2 regions of the Novosphingobium rhizosphaerae genome follow, and region 1 is predicted to be linked to the other one. Evidence: riboswitches for the same ligand, from Rfam matches in the RefSeq annotation. Region 1 holds a riboswitch; the other holds the start of a gene.
What was found. A riboswitch is a leader RNA that binds a small molecule or an ion and turns the genes downstream of it on or off. The one in region 1 is predicted to bind cobalamin.
Positions count from the first base shown of each region.

Region 2: linked by a shared signal. The riboswitch ahead of R9J51_RS09580 (TonB-dependent receptor domain-containing protein) and the one ahead of cobW (cobalamin biosynthesis protein CobW) in region 1 are both predicted to bind cobalamin.

Region 1 is NZ_CP137861.1:4,112,995-4,122,026, forward strand. It holds gene R9J51_RS18635 (cobalt-precorrin-6A reductase) at 1-149, shown strand, start outside; gene cobJ (precorrin-3B C(17)-methyltransferase) at 113-874, opposite strand; gene cobI (precorrin-2 C(20)-methyltransferase) at 871-1,614, opposite strand; gene R9J51_RS18650 (precorrin-8X methylmutase) at 1,611-2,240, opposite strand; gene R9J51_RS18655 (cobalamin biosynthesis protein CobG) at 2,224-3,360, opposite strand; gene cobN (cobaltochelatase subunit CobN) at 3,357-6,617, opposite strand; gene cobW (cobalamin biosynthesis protein CobW) at 6,629-7,666, opposite strand; cobalamin riboswitch at 7,860-8,082, opposite strand; gene R9J51_RS18670 (HoxN/HupN/NixA family nickel/cobalt transporter) at 8,152-9,032, opposite strand, start outside.
Region 2 is NZ_CP137861.1:2,084,987-2,094,018, forward strand. It holds gene R9J51_RS09575 (cell wall hydrolase) at 1-1,069, opposite strand, end outside; cobalamin riboswitch at 1,239-1,409, shown strand; gene R9J51_RS09580 (TonB-dependent receptor domain-containing protein) at 1,532-3,409, shown strand; gene R9J51_RS09585 (ABC transporter substrate-binding protein) at 3,448-4,380, shown strand; gene R9J51_RS09590 (FecCD family ABC transporter permease) at 4,377-5,372, shown strand; gene R9J51_RS09595 (ABC transporter ATP-binding protein) at 5,384-6,121, shown strand; gene uvrA (excinuclease ABC subunit UvrA) at 6,235-9,032, shown strand, end outside.

The sequences.
Region 1 (9,032 bases):
CCAAGCTGATCGCCGCGCGCGCGCTGGGCCTGCCGGTGATCATGATCGACCGGCCAGACCTGCCCCCGCGCCACGAGGTGCACGATCCGCAAGCGGTGCTGGACTGGATCGCTCATGCCGCGGCCCCATCAAGGCTGCGCGGGGTGTAAAGCACCGGGCCAGTGGCCCGGTGGATCATGCGCGTCTGGCTCGATCCCACGATCACCACGGTGCGCATGTCGGCCATGTCGGGCTGCGCCTGCGCCAACGTAACGATGCGCAAGTGCTCCTCGGGCGTGGAGACGGCGCGGGCGAACAGGACCAGGCGCGCCGGGCCGCAGCATTCGCGCAGCACGGCCAGCGCGCGGGCGAACCCCTCGGGCCGCGCGCGCGAGCGGGGATTGTAGAACGCCATGGCGAAATCCGCCTCTGCCGCCAGACGCAGCCGCCGCTCGATCACCGCCCAGGGCTTGAGATTGTCCGACAGGTTGATCGCGCAGAAATCGTGGCCCAGCGGCGCCCCGGCGCGCGCGGCAGCGGCCAGCATCGCGGTGATGCCCGGCAGCACGCTGACCGGCACATCGGCCCAGCGGGGCGCGCCTTCTTCCACCACTTCGAACACGGCGGCGGCCATGGCGAAGACGCCGGGATCGCCCGAGGAAACCACCACTACCTGCCGGCCCTGCGCCGCCAGATCGAGCGCATGGGCGGCGCGTTCGCGCTCCACCCGGTTGTCCGACGGGTGCAGCGTGAGGCCGGGGCGCGGCGCCACGCGGGCGACATAGGGAATATAGCCGATAACATCGGTAGCAGCATCGAGCGCGGCGCGCACTTGCGGCGTGACCATGGCTTCGTCGCCCGGCCCAAGGCCGACGATGGCAAGCGTTCCGGTCATGGCCGGCGCCCCTGGCCGTGGATCAGCAGAATGGAGAAATAGGGCGTGACTTCGCTCGCCTCCATCAGTGGCGTCACCCGCTGGGCGGGCATGGCGGCATATTCCACCAGCCAGGCCGCACCCTCGCGCCCGGCAGCGGCCACGGCGCGGCGCAGCTTGGGCAGGTTGCGGCCGATCTTCATCACCACCAGCGCATCGGTATCGCGGATGCGGCGGGTGAGTTCGTCTTCGGGCAGCGTGGCCATGGCCACGGTCAACACATCGTCACCCCAGGTGATCGGCAGGCCGGTGGCATTCCAGGCGCCGGCCATGCCGGTGATGCCGGGCACCACCTGAACCGGCACCTGGCCCGCCAGACGGCTGTGCAGGTGCATGAAAGAGCCGTAGAAAAAGGGATCACCCTCGCAGAGCACGACCACGTCTTCGCCGGCCCGGGCCAGTGCGGCCAGGCGCGTGGTGCACTGGGCATAGAACGCGGCAAGGCAGGCGTTGTAGCGCGGATCGCTGACCGGGATTTCGGTGGTGACGGGATATTCCATCGGGATTTCCACCGCATCATCGCGCAGCAGATCGGCGGCGATGCGCCGCGCCTGCCCCGGCCGCCCGGCCTTGCGGAAATAGGCGATGTGGCGCGTGGTGCGCACCAGCCGGTCTGCCCGCACGCTGAGCAGATCGGGCGCGCCGGGGCCAAGGCCGACACCGTGGATCGTGCCGGCAATAACGTTGGGAGCCGCGCTCATTCCGCGTCGCTCGCCAGGGCGTTGATCGCCGCCACGGTGATCGCGCTACCACCCAGGCGCCCATCCACCACGCAGCAGGGCACGCCCTGCCACTCCCACAACGCAGCCTTGGATTCAGCCGCGCCGACAAAGCCCACCGGGCAACCGATGATCGCCGCCGGGCGCGGGCAGGACGGATCTTCCAGCATGTTGAGCAAGTGGAACAGCGCGGTGGGCGCGTTGCCGATGGCCACCACGCTGCCGGCCAGATGCGGTCGCCACAATTCCAGCGCGGCGGCGGAGCGGGTGTTGCCCATGGCCCGCGCCAGCGCAGGCACGCCCGCATCGTGCAGCGTGCAGACCACGGCGTTGCCGGCCGGCAGGCGCGTGCGGGTGATCCCTTCGGAGACCATACGTGCATCGCACAGGATCGGTGCCCCGGCGCGCAGCGCGGCGCGCGCGGCATCGACAAAGCCAGCCGAAAAGCGGATCTGCCGGGCCAGGTCCACCATGCCAGCAGCGTGGATCATGCGCACCGCCACCGGCTCTTCACGCGCGGCGAAGCGCGCCAGATCGGCCTCTGCCCGGATCGTGGCGAAGGACTGGCGATAGATCGCCGCGCCATCGGTTTCATAGCTGTGCGGCATCGGTCAGCCTTTCGAAATGGGCGAGCACCTCTTGGGTGCAAAGCGGGGTTCCCGTGCCGGCCAGGGCATCACGCGCCAGATCGAACCGGCCATCGGCGCGGCCGGTCAGGACATGGGCGGCAGGGCGGCTGGACGCGCAGCCCTTGGCGCAGCCAGAAACGTGGAGTGTGCCGCGCACCAGCGGCGCCAACGCCAGGGCAAGATCGCGCGTGGGCACATGGGCCTGCGGGCAAGCCGGCGCGCCGGGGCAGGCCTCCACCTGCAAGACCGGATCGGTCGGATCGGCGATCAGGCCGGGGACCGTCCCGGCACCGGCACCCTCCACCACCATGACGCGCCACGGGGTCAGGCGTAGGGCCTGCGCACCGGGCACATCGAGCGCAGCGACAAGCGCGGCGGCATCCACCCGGCCGAATGGCGCGCCATGGGCCATGCCCAGCGCACCGGGACCGGGGCGCAGCGGCGCAGCGGACGCGGCCGGGGTTTCCTGGCCCGTGGCCCAGGCGGGCAGCGGCGCGGCGTGGCGAGCCATGCGCCCTGCAAAGCCGCTGTTCGCAAACCAGCGGGCCAGCGCGATCAGGCCATCGGCTTCCCGGCCCGGCACCAGTGCCACGCCCGTGGCGCGCCCGGCGGCGCGCAGGATCAGGCCACCGCCCGCACCCCGCTCCACCCGGAAATCGCCCGGTTCGCCCAGCAGCATGGGCGCGGCGCCCGCGTCGATCACGAAACCCACCTTGCCCGGCAACGCGGGCAGTTCGGGCAGGCGCGCCAGCAATTCCGCCGCCACGCGCGCGGTATCGTCGCCCATGATCCAATCGGGGGCGACCAGCACATTGGCGCGGCGCTCCGCCACCGGATCGGCGTCTACCAGTCCCAAGGCCAGCAAATCGTGCAGCGCGGCCTGCCAGCCGGCTTCGTCCAGCCCGCGCAGTTGCAGGTTGGCGCGGCGCGACATGTCGATCAGGCCATTGCCATGGCGCGTGGCCAGCCCGGCCAGCGCCAAAGCATGTTCTCGCGAAAGCCGGGCCAGGCGCGGCTTTACGCGCAGCAACAGGCCATCGCCCGCCGCCATCGGGCGCCAGGCATCGGGGCACCAGCCGGCGATGCGAAAGCCGCTCATGCCAAAAGCTCCGCCAGGATGGCATTGCGCCGCGTGGGCCACAGGCCCGCCGCATGTAGCGCAGCAAAGCGCTGCTGCATCGCCGCCAGCGCACCGGGATTGTCGCGTTTCAGAAACGCGCGCACTTCGGGCGTGCCCAGCGTGGCCTGGTAATAGAGGTCGATCAGGTGCGCGGGCACGCTGCCGGGCGCCAGATGGGCAAAGGCGCCCAGGTGATCGAGCGTGGCGGCCAGTTCTGCCCCGCCGCGAAAGCCGTGGCGCATCATGCCGGCAATCCACCCCGGCTGCGCCGCGCGGGCGCGCACCACGCGGGCGATCTCTTCGTTCAGGGTGCGCGCCACGGGCCGGGCGGGATCGCGATGGTCGAGATGATAGAGCGCGGCCTTTCCGCCCGCTACGGCTTGCGCGGCGGCAAAGCCGGCCTCGTGCGCGGCATAGTCCATGCTCAGCAACAGGTCGGTTTCGGGCAGATCCTGCGCATGGACAAAGGCATCGGCCGCCGCCACGCGGGCGCGCAGGCCGGCGGCATCCTCTCCCGCTGCATCGAGCGCGTGGGAAGAGGCAGCCAGCCAGGCTTCGCCAGCGGCACGGCGGCTGGCCGCGTCATAGGTTTCGGCCGCTTCACCCAGCCCGAGGCCATAGCGGCCCGGCGCCGGGCCATAGACGCGCGGCGCGGGCGCCTGGCCGGCGAAAGGGTTCCACTCGGGCGGCTCATCACGCCCACACAGCGCCTGCACCGCCTGGCCAAACAGCACGGGCAGCATGGGAAAGGCATCGCGAAACAGGCCCGAAACCCGCAGTGTCACGTCCAGGCGCGGATGGTCGAGCGTGGCCAAGGCCAAGATTTCCACGCCGGTCACCCGCTCGCTGGTGCCGTCCCAGATCGGCGCCGCGCCCAGCAGGTGCAGCGCCATGGCAAAGTCTTCGCCACCCGTGCGCATCGTGGCCGATCCCCACAGGTTCACCACCAGCGCGCGCGGATAATCGCCGTGGTCCTGCAAATGGCGGCGCACCAGTTCCTGCGCCATGGCCACCCCCTGCGCATGGGCGGCGCGGGTGGGCAGGCTGCGCGGATCGACGGCATAGAGATTGCGCCCGGTGGGCAAGACATCGGCCCGCCCGCGCCAGGGCGAACCCGCCGGCCCCGCCGCCACGCGCCGCCCGGCCAGCGCGGCCAGCAGGCCAGCGCGCTCTGCCGCGCCCTGGCTGCCGCGCCCGAACACGTGCAGGCCATCGCCATATTGGCTGTCTTTCACGTCGCACACGAAGCGGTCGATCCGGGCGATCGCCTCGGCCGGGCTGGCATCGGGGGCAAGGCCCAGTTCGGTTTCCAGGCCCAGGCCTTGCGCCTCTGCCCGGATCGCGCCGATCAGCCGATCCCGCCGCGCGGGATCGAGGCCCACGGCCCCGGAAAATTCATCGAGCAGTGCCTCCACCCGCGCCAGGCCCGCGCCGCTTGCCACCCGCACCGGCGGGGGCGGCATGTGGCCCAGCGTGACCGCTCCGATGCGCCGCCGCGCCTGCGCCGCTTCGCCCGGATCGTTGACGATGAACGGATAGATCACCGGGAGATCGCCGATCAGCGCCTGGGGCCAGCATTGTTCGCCCAGCGCCACCGCCTTGCCCGGCAGCCATTCCAGCGTGCCATGCGCGCCCATATGCACCAGCGCGTCCATCCCTTGCGCCCGCAGCCAGAGATAGAACGCCACATAGCCATGGCGCGGGCAGCGGGTGAGATCGTGATAGCTCTCGTCCCGCCCAGCCACGTCGCCGCGTTCGGGTTGCAGCGCGATCAGGGCATGGCCGGCGCGCAAGGCGGCAAAGTGGAATGCGCCGTCGCGCACCGCCGGGTCCGCCTCGGCCGCGCCCCAGCTTTGCGCCAGGTCTTGCTGCAAGGCGGGCGCCAGCTCTGCCAGAGCGGCGCCATAGGCGGCCAGCGGCCATGCCAGGGTTTCCCCCGCCAGCCGCGCCGCCAGATCGCCCGCAGGCGCCATGGCATAGCCGGCACCCGCCAGATCATCGAGAACGGCGGCTGTAGAGGCCTGCGCATCGAGGCCCACCGCGTGGGCCATGGCATGGGCCTTGCCCGGATAGATGGAAAGCACCAAGGCAACCTGGCGCTCTGCCGCCGGGCGCTGCGCCAGCGCGATCCACGCCGCCACGCGCCCGGCAATGGCGACGATGCGCGCGGCATCGGGCGCATGAACCTGGCGGGCAAAGCCCAGCGCGGCATCCTGCGCCACGGCCTGCTTGAAACTGGCCACCCCGGCAAACACGCGCCCGTCGATTTCGGGCAGGACGACATGCATGGCGAGGTCTGCCGGCGCCAGGCCGCGCGCAGAGGCGGCCCAGCCCTCACGCGTGCCGGTGGCCAGCGCCACCTGGAACACCGGGGCGCCGGCGCCATCGAGCGGGCTGTGCCCGGCCTCGTCCCGCGCGGAAAAGGCCGTGGCGTTGACGATGGCGGCGGGCCTGAGCCGGTCCAGCGCGGCTTCGACCAAGGCGCGCGATTGCGGTTCTTTCAACGACGTGACGTAAAGCCCCAGGGCGCCGATGCCGTGTGCCGCGAGGGCCGCGATCAGCGCGGCGATCGGCGCGCAATCCTGCGCCGCCAGGGTGGAGCGATAGAACACCACCAGCGCCAGCGGCTGGGCCGGATCGGCCTGCCAGGCCAGCGGATCGCAAAGGCCGCCCTGCGGGTGCCAGCCCCCAGCCATCGGCAGCGGCGGTTCCGCGATCGCAGCAGAGGCCCCACGGCCCAGCCCGGCCTCTTGCGCCAGCAGGGCGAGCGCGGCAGCCATGCCTTGCGCGCCGCCCGCGTCGCACTGCCGCGCCAGTTCGCGCAAAGGTGCCTCGCCCAGCGTGGACGCGGCATCGAGCTGAGCATCGGCGCGCCCGTCTGCCGGCAAGACCGCCAGCGCGATGCCGCGTTCGCGCGCCAGCTGCGCCACCTGGCCCAGGCCATAGCGCCACCACGCCACCCCGCCGATCAGCCGGATGAGAATGCCGCGCGCGCCGGCGAGCGTGCGCTCCACATAAGTATCGACCGAAAGCGGATGTTCCAGCGCGGCCAGATTGGCCAGGCGCAGCGTGGGAAACGCCGGATCGCGCGCGCGCGCCAAGTGCCAGGCGGCGGCACAGGCAGCCAGGTCGCTGTCAGAGAAAGACAGCACGACCAGGTCTGCCGGGGCCTGCCCCAGGTCTTGCGGCACGGCGGTTTCTTCCAGGCCGTGGCTCTCGCGAAAGAGGACGTGCATCGCGCCTGCCCTCAGGCCAGCAGCGCCGCCCGGATCGCTTCCGGCTCCAGCCGCTCCCGCTCGGCAATCGCCACCAGTTGCCCGCTGCGCGGCTCGCCCGCGCGCCAGGGTCGGTCATAGTGATGGCGCACGCGCGCGCCCACCGCCTGAACCAGCAGGCGCATCGGCTTGCCCGCCACCGCGACATGGCCTTTCACCCGCAGCACGCCGTGGTCTGCCGCCAGGCGCGCGATGCGCGTGGCAAGGTCTGCCGGATCGGCGATTTCGTCCAGTGCCACCACGGTGCTGGCGAAATCGTCGTGCTCGTGATCGTCCGCGCCATCGTGGTGAGACGGGCGCGCGGCGATATCGTCTTCCGCCGCCGCGTTCAGGCCCAGGATCACGCGCGGATCGGCGGCACCTTCGGCCAGGTCGATCACCGGCATGGGGCGCGGCGCGGTCTGCGCGATCACCGCGCGGGCCTGCGCGAGCCCGTCCGGCCCGGCCAGATCGCCCTTGGTCAGCAGCACCATGTCGGCACAGGCAAGCTGGTCCTCGAACACTTCAGCCAGCGGTGTTTCGTGGGTCACGCCCGGATCGGCGGCGCGTTGCGCCTCAAGCGCCACCAGATCGGGGGCGAAGCGGCCGGCGGCCACGGCCTCTGCATCGGCCAAGGCCAGCACGCCATCGACGGTGATGCGGCTGCGGATCGCGGGCCAGTCGAACGCCTTGAGCAGCGGCTTGGGCAGCGCCAGGCCGGAAGTCTCGATCAGGATGTGATCGGGCCGGGGATCGAGCGCGAGCAGGCGCTCTACCGTGGGGATGAAATCGTCGGCCACGGTGCAGCAGATGCAGCCATTGGCCAGTTCCACGATGTTTTCGGCCGGGCAATCGGGAATGGCGCAGGATTGGAGGATGTCTCCATCCACGCCCAGCGTGCCGAATTCGTTGACCACCACCGCCAGCCGGCGCCCGCCGGCGTTGCGGATCAAGTGGCTGATCAGCGTGGTCTTTCCCGCGCCCAGAAAGCCGGTCACGATGGTGACGGGCACTTTTGCCAAATCCGGCATGCACAAAACCCTTCCGCGCGCCAGCGACGGACAAAGGCAGGGCTTCACCGGAACGATCCGGCCGGGCGCGCGGCGGCGGGCCGGCGCACGAAGGCGCCCGCCACAACGCAAGCCCGTGCAGCCCCAGCCGCACAAGTCTTCGTCGCCCAGACGGAAGTGTTACCGTGCCCGGACCATCCCCTGGATCAAGGCAAGAGCGACCAGTGCGCCGGCAGGTCTCCTGGCTCGTGGGTCAGGGCTTGATGCACGCCTTCCCAGGCACTTGGTGCCCAGTGGCCGCCCCCGGCCAAAACCGGAGACAAAGTGCATCGCGCTCGCCACTTACAGTTGCAGGGACAGCTGCGGACTTGGGGCAAAGCCCCGCACCGCATTCCCGATTAAGCCCCTCTCGGGGCACCGACGCGATCTTCGCGAACGACGGGCCAGGCCCGTCCTTCGTCACTGCATCTAGCCCAGTTCGGAAGCCAAGCCAACTGTCCTTGGCATCAGGATGGTTCTGCCACCTCGATCTCGTCCAGCCGCTGCCAGCGATAGATCGCCAGGCTGGCCAGCCAGCACAGCGCGAACAGGCCGATGATGGCAAAGCCCAGGCCATTGAAATTGCCGGCCAGATCGGCGGCCAGGCGAAAGGGCGCACTGCCCAGCCCCAGCTTCTGCCCGATCAGCGCGGCCGCCTCGATCCCGCCGATCACGATCGCCACCAGCGCGGAAACCAGCGTGATGGTGATATTGTAATAGAGCTTGCGGATGGGTTTGACGAAGGCCCACTCATAGGCGCCGAGCATGACCACGCCATCGATCGTATCGACCAGCGCCATCCCCGCCGCAAACAGCGCGGGCAGCACCAGCACGGTGCCCAGCGCCAGCCCGCTCGCCGCCTGGCTGGCCGAAAGGCCGAGCAGCGCCACTTCGGTGGCGGTGTCGAACCCCAGGCCGAACAGGAAGCCTAGCGGCGCCATATGCCACGAGCGCGTGACCAGGCGGAACATCGGCCGAAACAGGCGCGAAAGCAGCCCCCGGCCCGAAAGCAGCAGGTCGAGGTCTTCCTCCACATAGGTGCCCCCTGCCCGCACATGGGCAAAGGTGCGCCACACCGACCGCAGGATGACCAGGTTCATCGCCGCGATGGCAAACAGGAACAGCGCCGAAACCGTGGTGGCGATCACCCCGCCCACCTCGCGCCAGGCACCAAACCGGGCGAGCGCCGTGGCGGTGAGCGCCACCGCCACCGAAGCGAGCGCGATGATCGCGGCATGGCCCAGCGCAAACCACAGGCCCACGGCGACGGGCCGCTGCCCCTGTTGCATGAGCTTGCGCGTGACATTGTCGATCGCGGCGATGTGATCGGCATCGACCGCATGGCGCA
Region 2 (9,032 bases), 2.0 Mb from region 1:
CCAGCGTCAGCGGATCGGCCAGATCCGCCGCGACGGGCACCCAGCTGCGCGGATGCGGGGCGGCGAGCGGCTCTGCACCGCGATACGTGCCGGTGAAAGCAGCCGGCAGGCCGGCCGTGCCGGCCCAACGATAGAAGCGATGCGCCCCGATCGTGCCGATGAAGGCAAGCTTGTCTGCCCACAGCGGGTGCACCGCGCTGGTATGGTAATGCGTGGCGAGGCCAACCGGGGCAAAGACATTGCCGGCCAGGGCATCGGCGGCCACGCGCCGCGCGCGGTCCCAGAACTGCTGCACCGGGCGGCGCGCCATAGCGCCGTCGCACGCGAAGCTGAACTGGCAGCCGGGCCGTTCCGATCCCTGGTAGACCACGCCGCACACGGTCTTGGGAAAAGCGGGATGGGCCACGCGGTTGAGCACGACTTGCGCCACCGCGCGCTGGCCGGCATCGGGTTCCGAAGCGGCTTCGTAATAGATCGCGGTGGTCAGGCATTGCAGCGCGCGCCAGCGGTCTTCGCCGCTGCCCGAGGCAAACAGCGGCCGCGCCGCGGGATTGCGCGCCCAGGCCGCAAGCGTGGGCGCGTCGTCGGCGTCGCCATGGATCGCGGCCACCTGCCGGTCCCAGGCGCGCGCGGCGTCCTGCGGAGCCAGCAGGCCGCTGTCCTGGGCCGAAACGTAATAGAATGCCGAGCCGGGGAAACTTTCGCCCGCGCGCTCGAATGGTTGCAGGCCGTTACGATCGTGCGCGGCCGCGGCATCGATCCCCGGCGATCCCCAACCCACCGCGCCCAGCACCAGGCCAAGCGCGCCGATCGCGGCAATGCCGGCAGCGCGCTCTGCCAGGCGCGAGCCTGCGCGGTGCTGGTGCCGCCACGATGTCATGTCGCGCCGGCGGATGCGTGCGGCAAAATCGCGTGGCCGCACCGGGGCCAGGGTCAGCGCCTGAAGCAACGCGCCATCGGCCTGCCGCCGCTGCGCCAGCATCGCGCGCTCTTCCGGCCCCGGCGGCGGCATCAGCGCTTCGGGTGGCAGGGTGGGCGTGGCGCCGGTGAAGGGACTCGGGTCTGGCATAAGGGCGGGCAGGGGCCTGATCTTGCAATGGTGCGTTAGTCGCTGCGTGGCAACCATGCACGGGGGTAAATGGCTTCGTCCCGATAAGGCACACCCCGCTACCGCTTGGTTAAATTCTGCCGCGGGCTTGCCCCATGGTACAGGGGGCGCTATCGGCCGCGGCAGACGCCACCGGTGCCCGCGCAAGCGGGCTAAGAGGGAAGCCGGAACCAAAGCCGGCGCTGCCCCCGCAACTGTTTCCGGACGAGCGCCACGCCCTTTGTGCGCCACTGGCCCCCACGCGGGCTGGGAAGGCCGGCGTGTCGCGATGACTTCGGATGAGCCAGGAAACCTGCCGGTGTGTGGTCGTTCCGCGGCCGGGCGGGGTGTACCGGGCGCAAGCGTGACGAGTTTCCGCCCGGGGCCCGGCGGACCCTCGCGCCATGGACGGCAAGACTGTCCATGGGCCGGGAGGAAAAGACCATGAAGACTTCGCTGTTTGCGCTGGCCGCCACGCTCGTGCTGGCCATGCCTGCCCATGCCGAGGAAGCTGCACCATCCGATGGCGCAGAAATCACCGTCCTGGCCACCGGCAGCGCCCTGTCGCTCGACCAGACCGGCCAGGCGATCAGCGTCGTGCCGCTGCAAACGATCGAGGCGGTGCAGGGTGTCGATATCACCCGCGTGCTCGAACGCGTGCCGGGGCTGACCTATTCGCGCACCGGCGGGCTTGGCGCGCAGACGGCCGTGCGCCTGCGCGGCGGGGAAGGGCAGCACACCCTTGTCCTGGTCGATGGCGTACGGGTGGAAGACCCGTCCGCGCCTTCGGGCGGGTTCGATTTCGGCACGCTGACCAGCGGCGGCATCGAAAGGATCGAAGTGCTGCGCGGCTCCAACTCGGTCATCTGGGGCAGTTCGGCCATCGGCGGGGTGATCGCGGTGACCACGCGCGAGATCGACGGCGCGGAAGCTTCGGCCGAAGCCGGCTCGCGCGGCAGCTATGATGCCGAGGCGGTCGCCGGGGTTAAGCGCGATCGCTATGCCTTCTCGCTGGGCGGCGGCTATGCCACCACCGATGGCGTCTCGGCCGCAGCCAATGGCACGGAACGCGATGGCTATGACCAGTGGCGCGTGGGCGGCAAGGGCCGCGTCAACCTGACCGACACGCTTTCGCTGGTGGCCAGCGCCCGCTATGCCGATGGCAAGACCCAGATCGATGGCTATGACGCCGATTTCAATTTCGGCGATACCCCCGAATATACCACCACCCGGCAGTTCTTCGGCCGTGCCGGGGTGCATTACGCGGGCGGCGCCCTCACGCTGGACGCAGGCTATGCCCTGTCGGACACGCGCCGCCGCTATTACACCGGCGGAGCAGACGACACGTTCGAATACGGTTACAACGGCCGTAGCGAGCGGGTGGAACTCAACGGCCGCTATGCGCTGCCGGCCGATTTCGCGCTCGATTTCGGCGCGGATCGCGAATGGACCCGGTTCGACAGCACTTTTGACGCGCAACAGCGCGCGCACCTGACCAGCGGCCATGCCATGCTCGGCTGGTATGGTGCCAAGGCCAGCCTTGCCGGCGGCGTGCGCTATGACGAACAGAGCCAGTTCGGCAGCAACGTGAGCCTCGGGGCCAACGGCACCGTGGAAGTGCTGCGCGGCCTGCGGTTCAACGCCAGCTATGGCGAAGGCTTCCGCGCGCCCACGCTCTACCAACTGCTTTCGCCCGATTACGGCAACGCCAATCTCAATCCCGAACGCAGCCGCAGTTATGATGCCGGCTTGGCCTATACCAGCGCAGACGGCACGTTCCACGCCGGGCTCACGCTGTTCCGCCGCGATACGCGCAACCTCATCACCTACGTCTCGTGCTACATGGTGGAAAGCGCGCTGTGCACCGGCCATGCCTATGGCGTGTATGACAACGTGGGCAAGGCGCGCGCGCAGGGCGCCGAACTGGAAGTGGGCGCCACGCTCAGCCCAGGGGTCAAGGGGCAGATCGCCTATGCCTATACCGAAGCGACCGATCGCACCCCTGGCGCGGCCACGTTCGGCAAGGACTTGGCGCGCCGTCCGCGCCACGCGCTGACCACTTCGCTGGACTGGACCACGCCCTGGGCCGGCCTGGCCCTCGCCGCGGATATCCGTTTTCAATCCGAAACCTTTGACAACGCGGCCAATTCGATCAAGCTGTCGGGCGGTAGCGTCACCACGCTGCGCGCCAGCCTGCCGATCCTTCATCAGGCCGAACTGTTCGGCCGGGTGGAAAACGTGTTCGATCGGCCGCTGGTGACGGCAGCGGGCTATGGCGCGCTGGGTCGTTCGGTGTTTGGCGGGGTGCGCCTGCGCTACTGATGGCGCGCCGCGGCACCAGCGAAAGGAATGACCTTGACGTGATCGGCCGTGTGCTGCCCCGCTTGTCTTGCCGCCGCCTGCCTGCACTGCTGGCCCTGGCTCTGGTGGGATGCGCGCGGGTTGCCCCGGCCGGTGAGGCGGCGCATGGCGCAGGTGCCCTGCCGCGTATCGTCTCGCTCAACCCGTGCAGCGACGCGGTGCTGGCGCAAGTGGCCGACCGCGGGCAGATTCTGGCGCTGTCCTTCTACAGCCGCGATCCTGCGCAAACCTCGATGGACGTGGCCGAGGCGCGCCGCTTTCCCTCCACCGATGGCGCCGTGGAAAGCGTGGTCGCGCTTCATCCCGACCTGGTGGTGACCAGCACTTATGCCGATCCGGCCACGCTGGCGGCGCTGCGCAGCATGGGGCTGCGCGTGGAAACGGTGGGCATTGCCGATTCGCTGGCTGCGGCGCGCGCGCAGGTCCGCAGCCTGGCCGCCTGGGCCGGCCATCCAGAGCGCGGTGCGGCACTGCTGGCGCAGATCGATCGCGCCGTGGCAGAGGCTGCGCCGCCGCCCGGCCATGTTCCCATTCCGGCCGTGTTGTGGGAGCCGGGCGGGCTGGTGCCGGGCCAGCACACGCTGGTCTCTGACCTGATGAGCCAGGCGGGTTTTGCCAATTTCAGCGCGCAGCGCGGGCTGGGCCAATCCGAACGCCTGCCGCTGGAGCGCATGCTGGCCGATCCGCCGCGCGTGATCCTGGCGGTGGGCCCGGCACCGGGCACGATCGTGCCAGGCACCGGCCCGGACGAAGACCGGCTGCTGTTCCACCCCGCGCTCGCTGCGTTGACGCACACCGCGCGCGCCCCGATCGCGCCCAATCTCATCTATTGCGGTGGCCCCACGATTCCGCGCCTGCTCGATCGGCTGGTGGCGGTGCGCCGCGAACTGGAAGGCCCTGCGTTGGACAAAGCTTTGGGTAGGCCGCAATGAACCGAGCCGCTCTGCCCGTGGTGCTGGCCACGCTGCTCCTGCTGCTGTTTCCGCTGTGCCTGATGGCGGGGCAGGTGTGGATCAATCCGTTCGATCCAGCCGGGGCCCCATACAGTGCCAATGCCACGGTAATCCTGGCGCAACTGCGCCTGCCGCGCGCGGTGCTGGCGGTGGTGGTGGGCGCCGGGCTGGGCGCGTCAGGCGCGGCGATGCAAGGATACTTGCGCAATCCGCTGGCCGATCCCGGCCTGTTCGGGGTGGCGCCGCTGGCTGCATTGGGTGCTGTATTGTCGTTGTTCATGGGCTTTGCGGTGCAGCCTTTCGCGCTACCGGCCATGGCCCTGGCAGGCGCGGCGGGCGGCATGGTCCTGCTCGCCCTGATCGCTTCGGGGCCGCGCACCGGCCTGGCCGGCGGGGTGGCGCTGTTCACCCTGGCGGGGATGATGCTTTCCAGCCTTGCCGGCGCGCTCACCAGCCTGGCGATCAGCCTGGCGCCCAATCCCTTTGCCCTGACCGAGATCGTGACCTGGCTGATGGGCGCGCTCACCGACCGCAGTTGGCACGATGTCGCGCTGGCCGCGCCGCTCACCGCGCTGGGCCTTGCCGTGCTGTGGCGGGCAGGGCCGTCGCTCGATGCGTTGACGCTGGGCGAACTGGCCGCGCGGTCGATGGGGCTCGATCCCGCGGCCTTGCGCTGGATGATGGTGCTGGGCGTCGGGCTGGTGGTGGGCGCCGGGGTTTCGGCCGCCGGGGTCATCGGCTTTGTCGGGCTGATGGTGCCGCACATTGTCCGCCCGTTCACCGATCGCCGCCCGTCCAGCCTGCTGCTGCCCAGCGCGCTGGCTGGTGCCCTGCTGTTGCTGGTCGCCGATGCGCTGTGTCGCTGCCTGCCGCTGGCGGGCGGGGAACTGCGCCTGGGCATCGCGCTCAGCCTGCTGGGGGCGCCGTTCTTCCTGCACCTCCTGCTGCGCCTGCGGCGTGGTCTCGCCTGAAAGGGGCGCGCATGGAACTTGTTGCCGAAGCCGTAACCGTGGTGGGCCGCCTGCGCGAAGTGCGCGCAGGCCTTGCGCCCGGGCGCCTGACGGTGATCTGCGGGCCGAACGGCGCGGGCAAGTCCACCCTGCTGTCCGCCCTGGCCGGCCTGGTAGAGCCTGACGCGGGCCGCGTGTGCCTGGGCCAGCACCGCCTGGGCGAATTGACCGGGCGCGAGCGGGCCATGGCGATCGGCTATCTGCCCCAGGCCGGCGAAGTGGCATGGAACGTGACGGTGGAAACGCTGGTGCGGCTGGGCCGCCTGCCGCACCGCACCCCGGCCAAGGTGGACGCCGCCGCCACCATGGCCGCACTCGACGCACTCGATCTCAATGCCTTGGCCGGGCGCGAGGTGGGCACGCTTTCGGGCGGGGAGCGCGCCCGCGCCCTGCTCGCCCGCGTGCTGGCCGGGCAGCCGCGCTGGGTCTTGGCGGATGAACCACTGGCCGCGCTCGACCTGGCGCACCAGCAGGCGCTGCTTGCCCATTTTCGCCGCCTGGCCGGCCAGGGCGTGGGCGTGGTGGTGGTGGTGCATGATCTAGCGCTGGCGATGAACCACGCCGATCACGTCATCGTGCTCGATCGCGGCACCGTGGCGGCCAATGGCCCGCCGCACGTGGCCCTGGCCGAAGAGGTGCTGGCCAGCGTGTGGGGGGTCAAGGCGCGCTGGGTAGGAGACGGGCGCAGCCGCGCGCTTGCGATCGGCTGACCGGCTTCCCACATTCCAGATCAATCGTCCTTGCCCACGCAGCCATCTTGCGCGGCTATTGCTGCGCTGCGACAGGCTTGCGTGAATCGAACAAATCTGGAACACCGCCCTTCATGTCGACCGCATCCACTCGTGCGCGTAGCGCATTGACCACCCTTTCCGTGCGCGGCGCGCGCGAGCACAACCTGAAGGGCATCGATGTCGATCTGCCGCGCGACAGCCTGGTGGTGATCACCGGCCTGTCGGGCTCGGGCAAGTCCAGCCTGGCGTTCGACACGATCTATGCCGAGGGGCAGCGGCGCTATGTCGAATCGCTTTCGGCTTATGCGCGCCAGTTCCTGGAAATGATGCAGAAGCCCGATGTGGAGCACATCGACGGCCTTTCGCCCGCCATTTCCATCGAGCAGAAGACCACCAGCCGCAACCCGCGCTCCACCGTGGCGACGGTCACCGAAATCTACGACTATATGCGCCTGCTCTGGGCGCGGGTGGGCATTCCCTATTCACCGGCCACCGGCCTGCCGATCAGCGCGCAGACCGTCAGCCAGATGGTCGACCGCGTGATGGCCCTGCCCGAAGGCACGCGCGCCTATCTGCTCGCCCCCGTGGTGCGCGGCCGCAAGGGTGAATACCGCAAGGAACTGGCGGAGTGGCAGAAGGCGGGCTACACCCGCGTGCGTATCGATGGCGAGATGTTTGCCATCGAAGACGCCCCGGCGCTCGACAAGAAGTACAAGCACGACATCGAAGTGGTGGTCGACCGCATCGCGGTGAAGGACGGCATCCAGACGCGCCTGGCCGACAGTTTCGAACAGGCGCTCAAGCTGGCCGATGGCCTGGTCTATATCGACCTGGCCGACACCACCGTGGCGGAACTAAATGGCGAGGCGCCGCCGGAAAAGGCCAAGAAGGGCGCCGCCAAGGGCCAGTTGAAGGGCGCGGGCCTGCCCGACAACCGCATCGTCCTGTCCGAAAAGTTCGCCTGTCCCGTCTCGGGCTTCACGCTCGACGCGCTCGAACCGCGCCTGTTCTCGTTCAACGCGCCCCAGGGGGCCTGCCCGGCCTGCGATGGCCTAGGCGAAAAGCTGCTGTTCGATCCACAACTGGTGGTGCCCAACGAGCATCTCAGCCTCAAGCAGGGCGCCATCGTGCCCTGGGCCAAGTCCAACCCGCCCAGCCCCTATTACATGCAGGTGCTCGCCAGCCTGGCCGGGCATTTCGGGTTCAGCCTGGACACGCCTTGGGACAAGCTGCCGGGCGAAGTGAAGATCGTGATCCTCCACGGCACCGCCGGCAAGGCCGTGCCGCTCACCTTCATCGACGGCAAGAAGAGCTACACCGTCTCCAAGGCGTTCGAAGGCGTGATCGGCAACCTCAACCGGCGCATGCTGCAGACCGAAAGCGCCTGGATGCGCGAGGAACTGGGCAAGTTCCAGACCGCGCAGCCCTGCGAAACCTGCAACGGCGCGCGGTTGAAGCCCGAGGCGCTGAGCGTGAAAGTGGCCGGTAGCGACATTTCCACCGCCACGCACCTGTCGGTCAGCGATGCGCTGGAATGGTTCGCCACGCTCGATGGCAAGCTCACCAGCCAGCAGAGCCAGATTGCCAAGGCCATCCTCAAGGAAATCAACGAGCGGCTTGGCTTCCTCAACAATGTCGGCCTCGATTACCTCAATCTCGATCGCACGTCCGGCACGCTCTCGGGCGGGGAATCGCAGCGCATTCGCCTGGCCAGCCAGATCGGCTCGGGTCTTTCGGGCGTGCTCTATGTGCTCGATGAACCCTCCATCGGCCTGCACCAGCGCGACAACGACCGCCTGCTCGAAACCTTGAAGCGCCTGCGTGACCTCGGCAACACGGTCATCGTGGTGGAGCACGACGAAGACGCGATCCGCACGGCCGATTATATCGTCGATCTGGGGCCGGGCGCGGGCGTGCACGGGGGCGAAATCGTGGCGCAAGGCACGCTGGACGATATCCTGTCCAGCGAAGACAGCCTGACCGGCCAATACCTGACGGGCGCGCGCCGCATCGAAGTGCCCAAGAAGCGGCGCAAGGGCAATGGCCTGTCGATCGTGGTCGAAGGCGCGCGGGCCAACAACCTCAAGAACGTGACGGCCAAGATTCCGCTCGGCACGTTCTGCTGCGTCACCGGCGTGTCCGGCTCGGGCAAGTCGAGCCTGACCATCGACACGCTCCAGGCCGGCGCGGCGCGCATGCTCAACGGCGCGCGCGTGGTGGCCGGCGCCCATGATGCGATCAAGGGCCTCGAACACTGCGACAAGGTGATCGAGATCGACCAGTCGCCCATCGGCCGCACCCCGCGCTCCAATCCGGCCACCTACACCGGCTCGTTCACCCTGATCCGTGACTGGTTTGCCGGCCTGCCCGAAGCGCAGGCGCGCGGCTACAAGCCCGGCCGGTTCAGCTTCAACGTCAAGGGCGGCCGCTGCGAAGCCTGCCAGGGCGATGGCCTGATCAAGATCGAAATGCACTTCCTCCCCGACGTTTACGTGACGTGCGAGGAGTGCGGCGGCAAGCGCTACAACCGCGAAACACTGGAAGTGAAATTCAAGGGCCATTCCATCGCCGACGTGCTCGACATGACGATCGAAGACGCGGTGGAATTCTTCAAGGCCGTGCCCCCGATCCGCGAGCGCATGGCCATGCTCCACGAAGTGGGGCTGGGCTATGTGAAAGTGGGCCAGCAGGCCACCACGCTATCGGGCGGCGAAGCCCAGCGCGTGAAACTGGCCAAGGAACTGGCCCGCCGCTCCACCGGCAAGACGCTCTATATCCTCGACGAACCCACGACCGGCCTGCACTTCGAAGACGTGCGCAAGCTCCTGGAAGTGCTCCACCGCCTGGTGGACCAGGGCAACAGCGTGGTGGTGATCGAACACAACCTGGA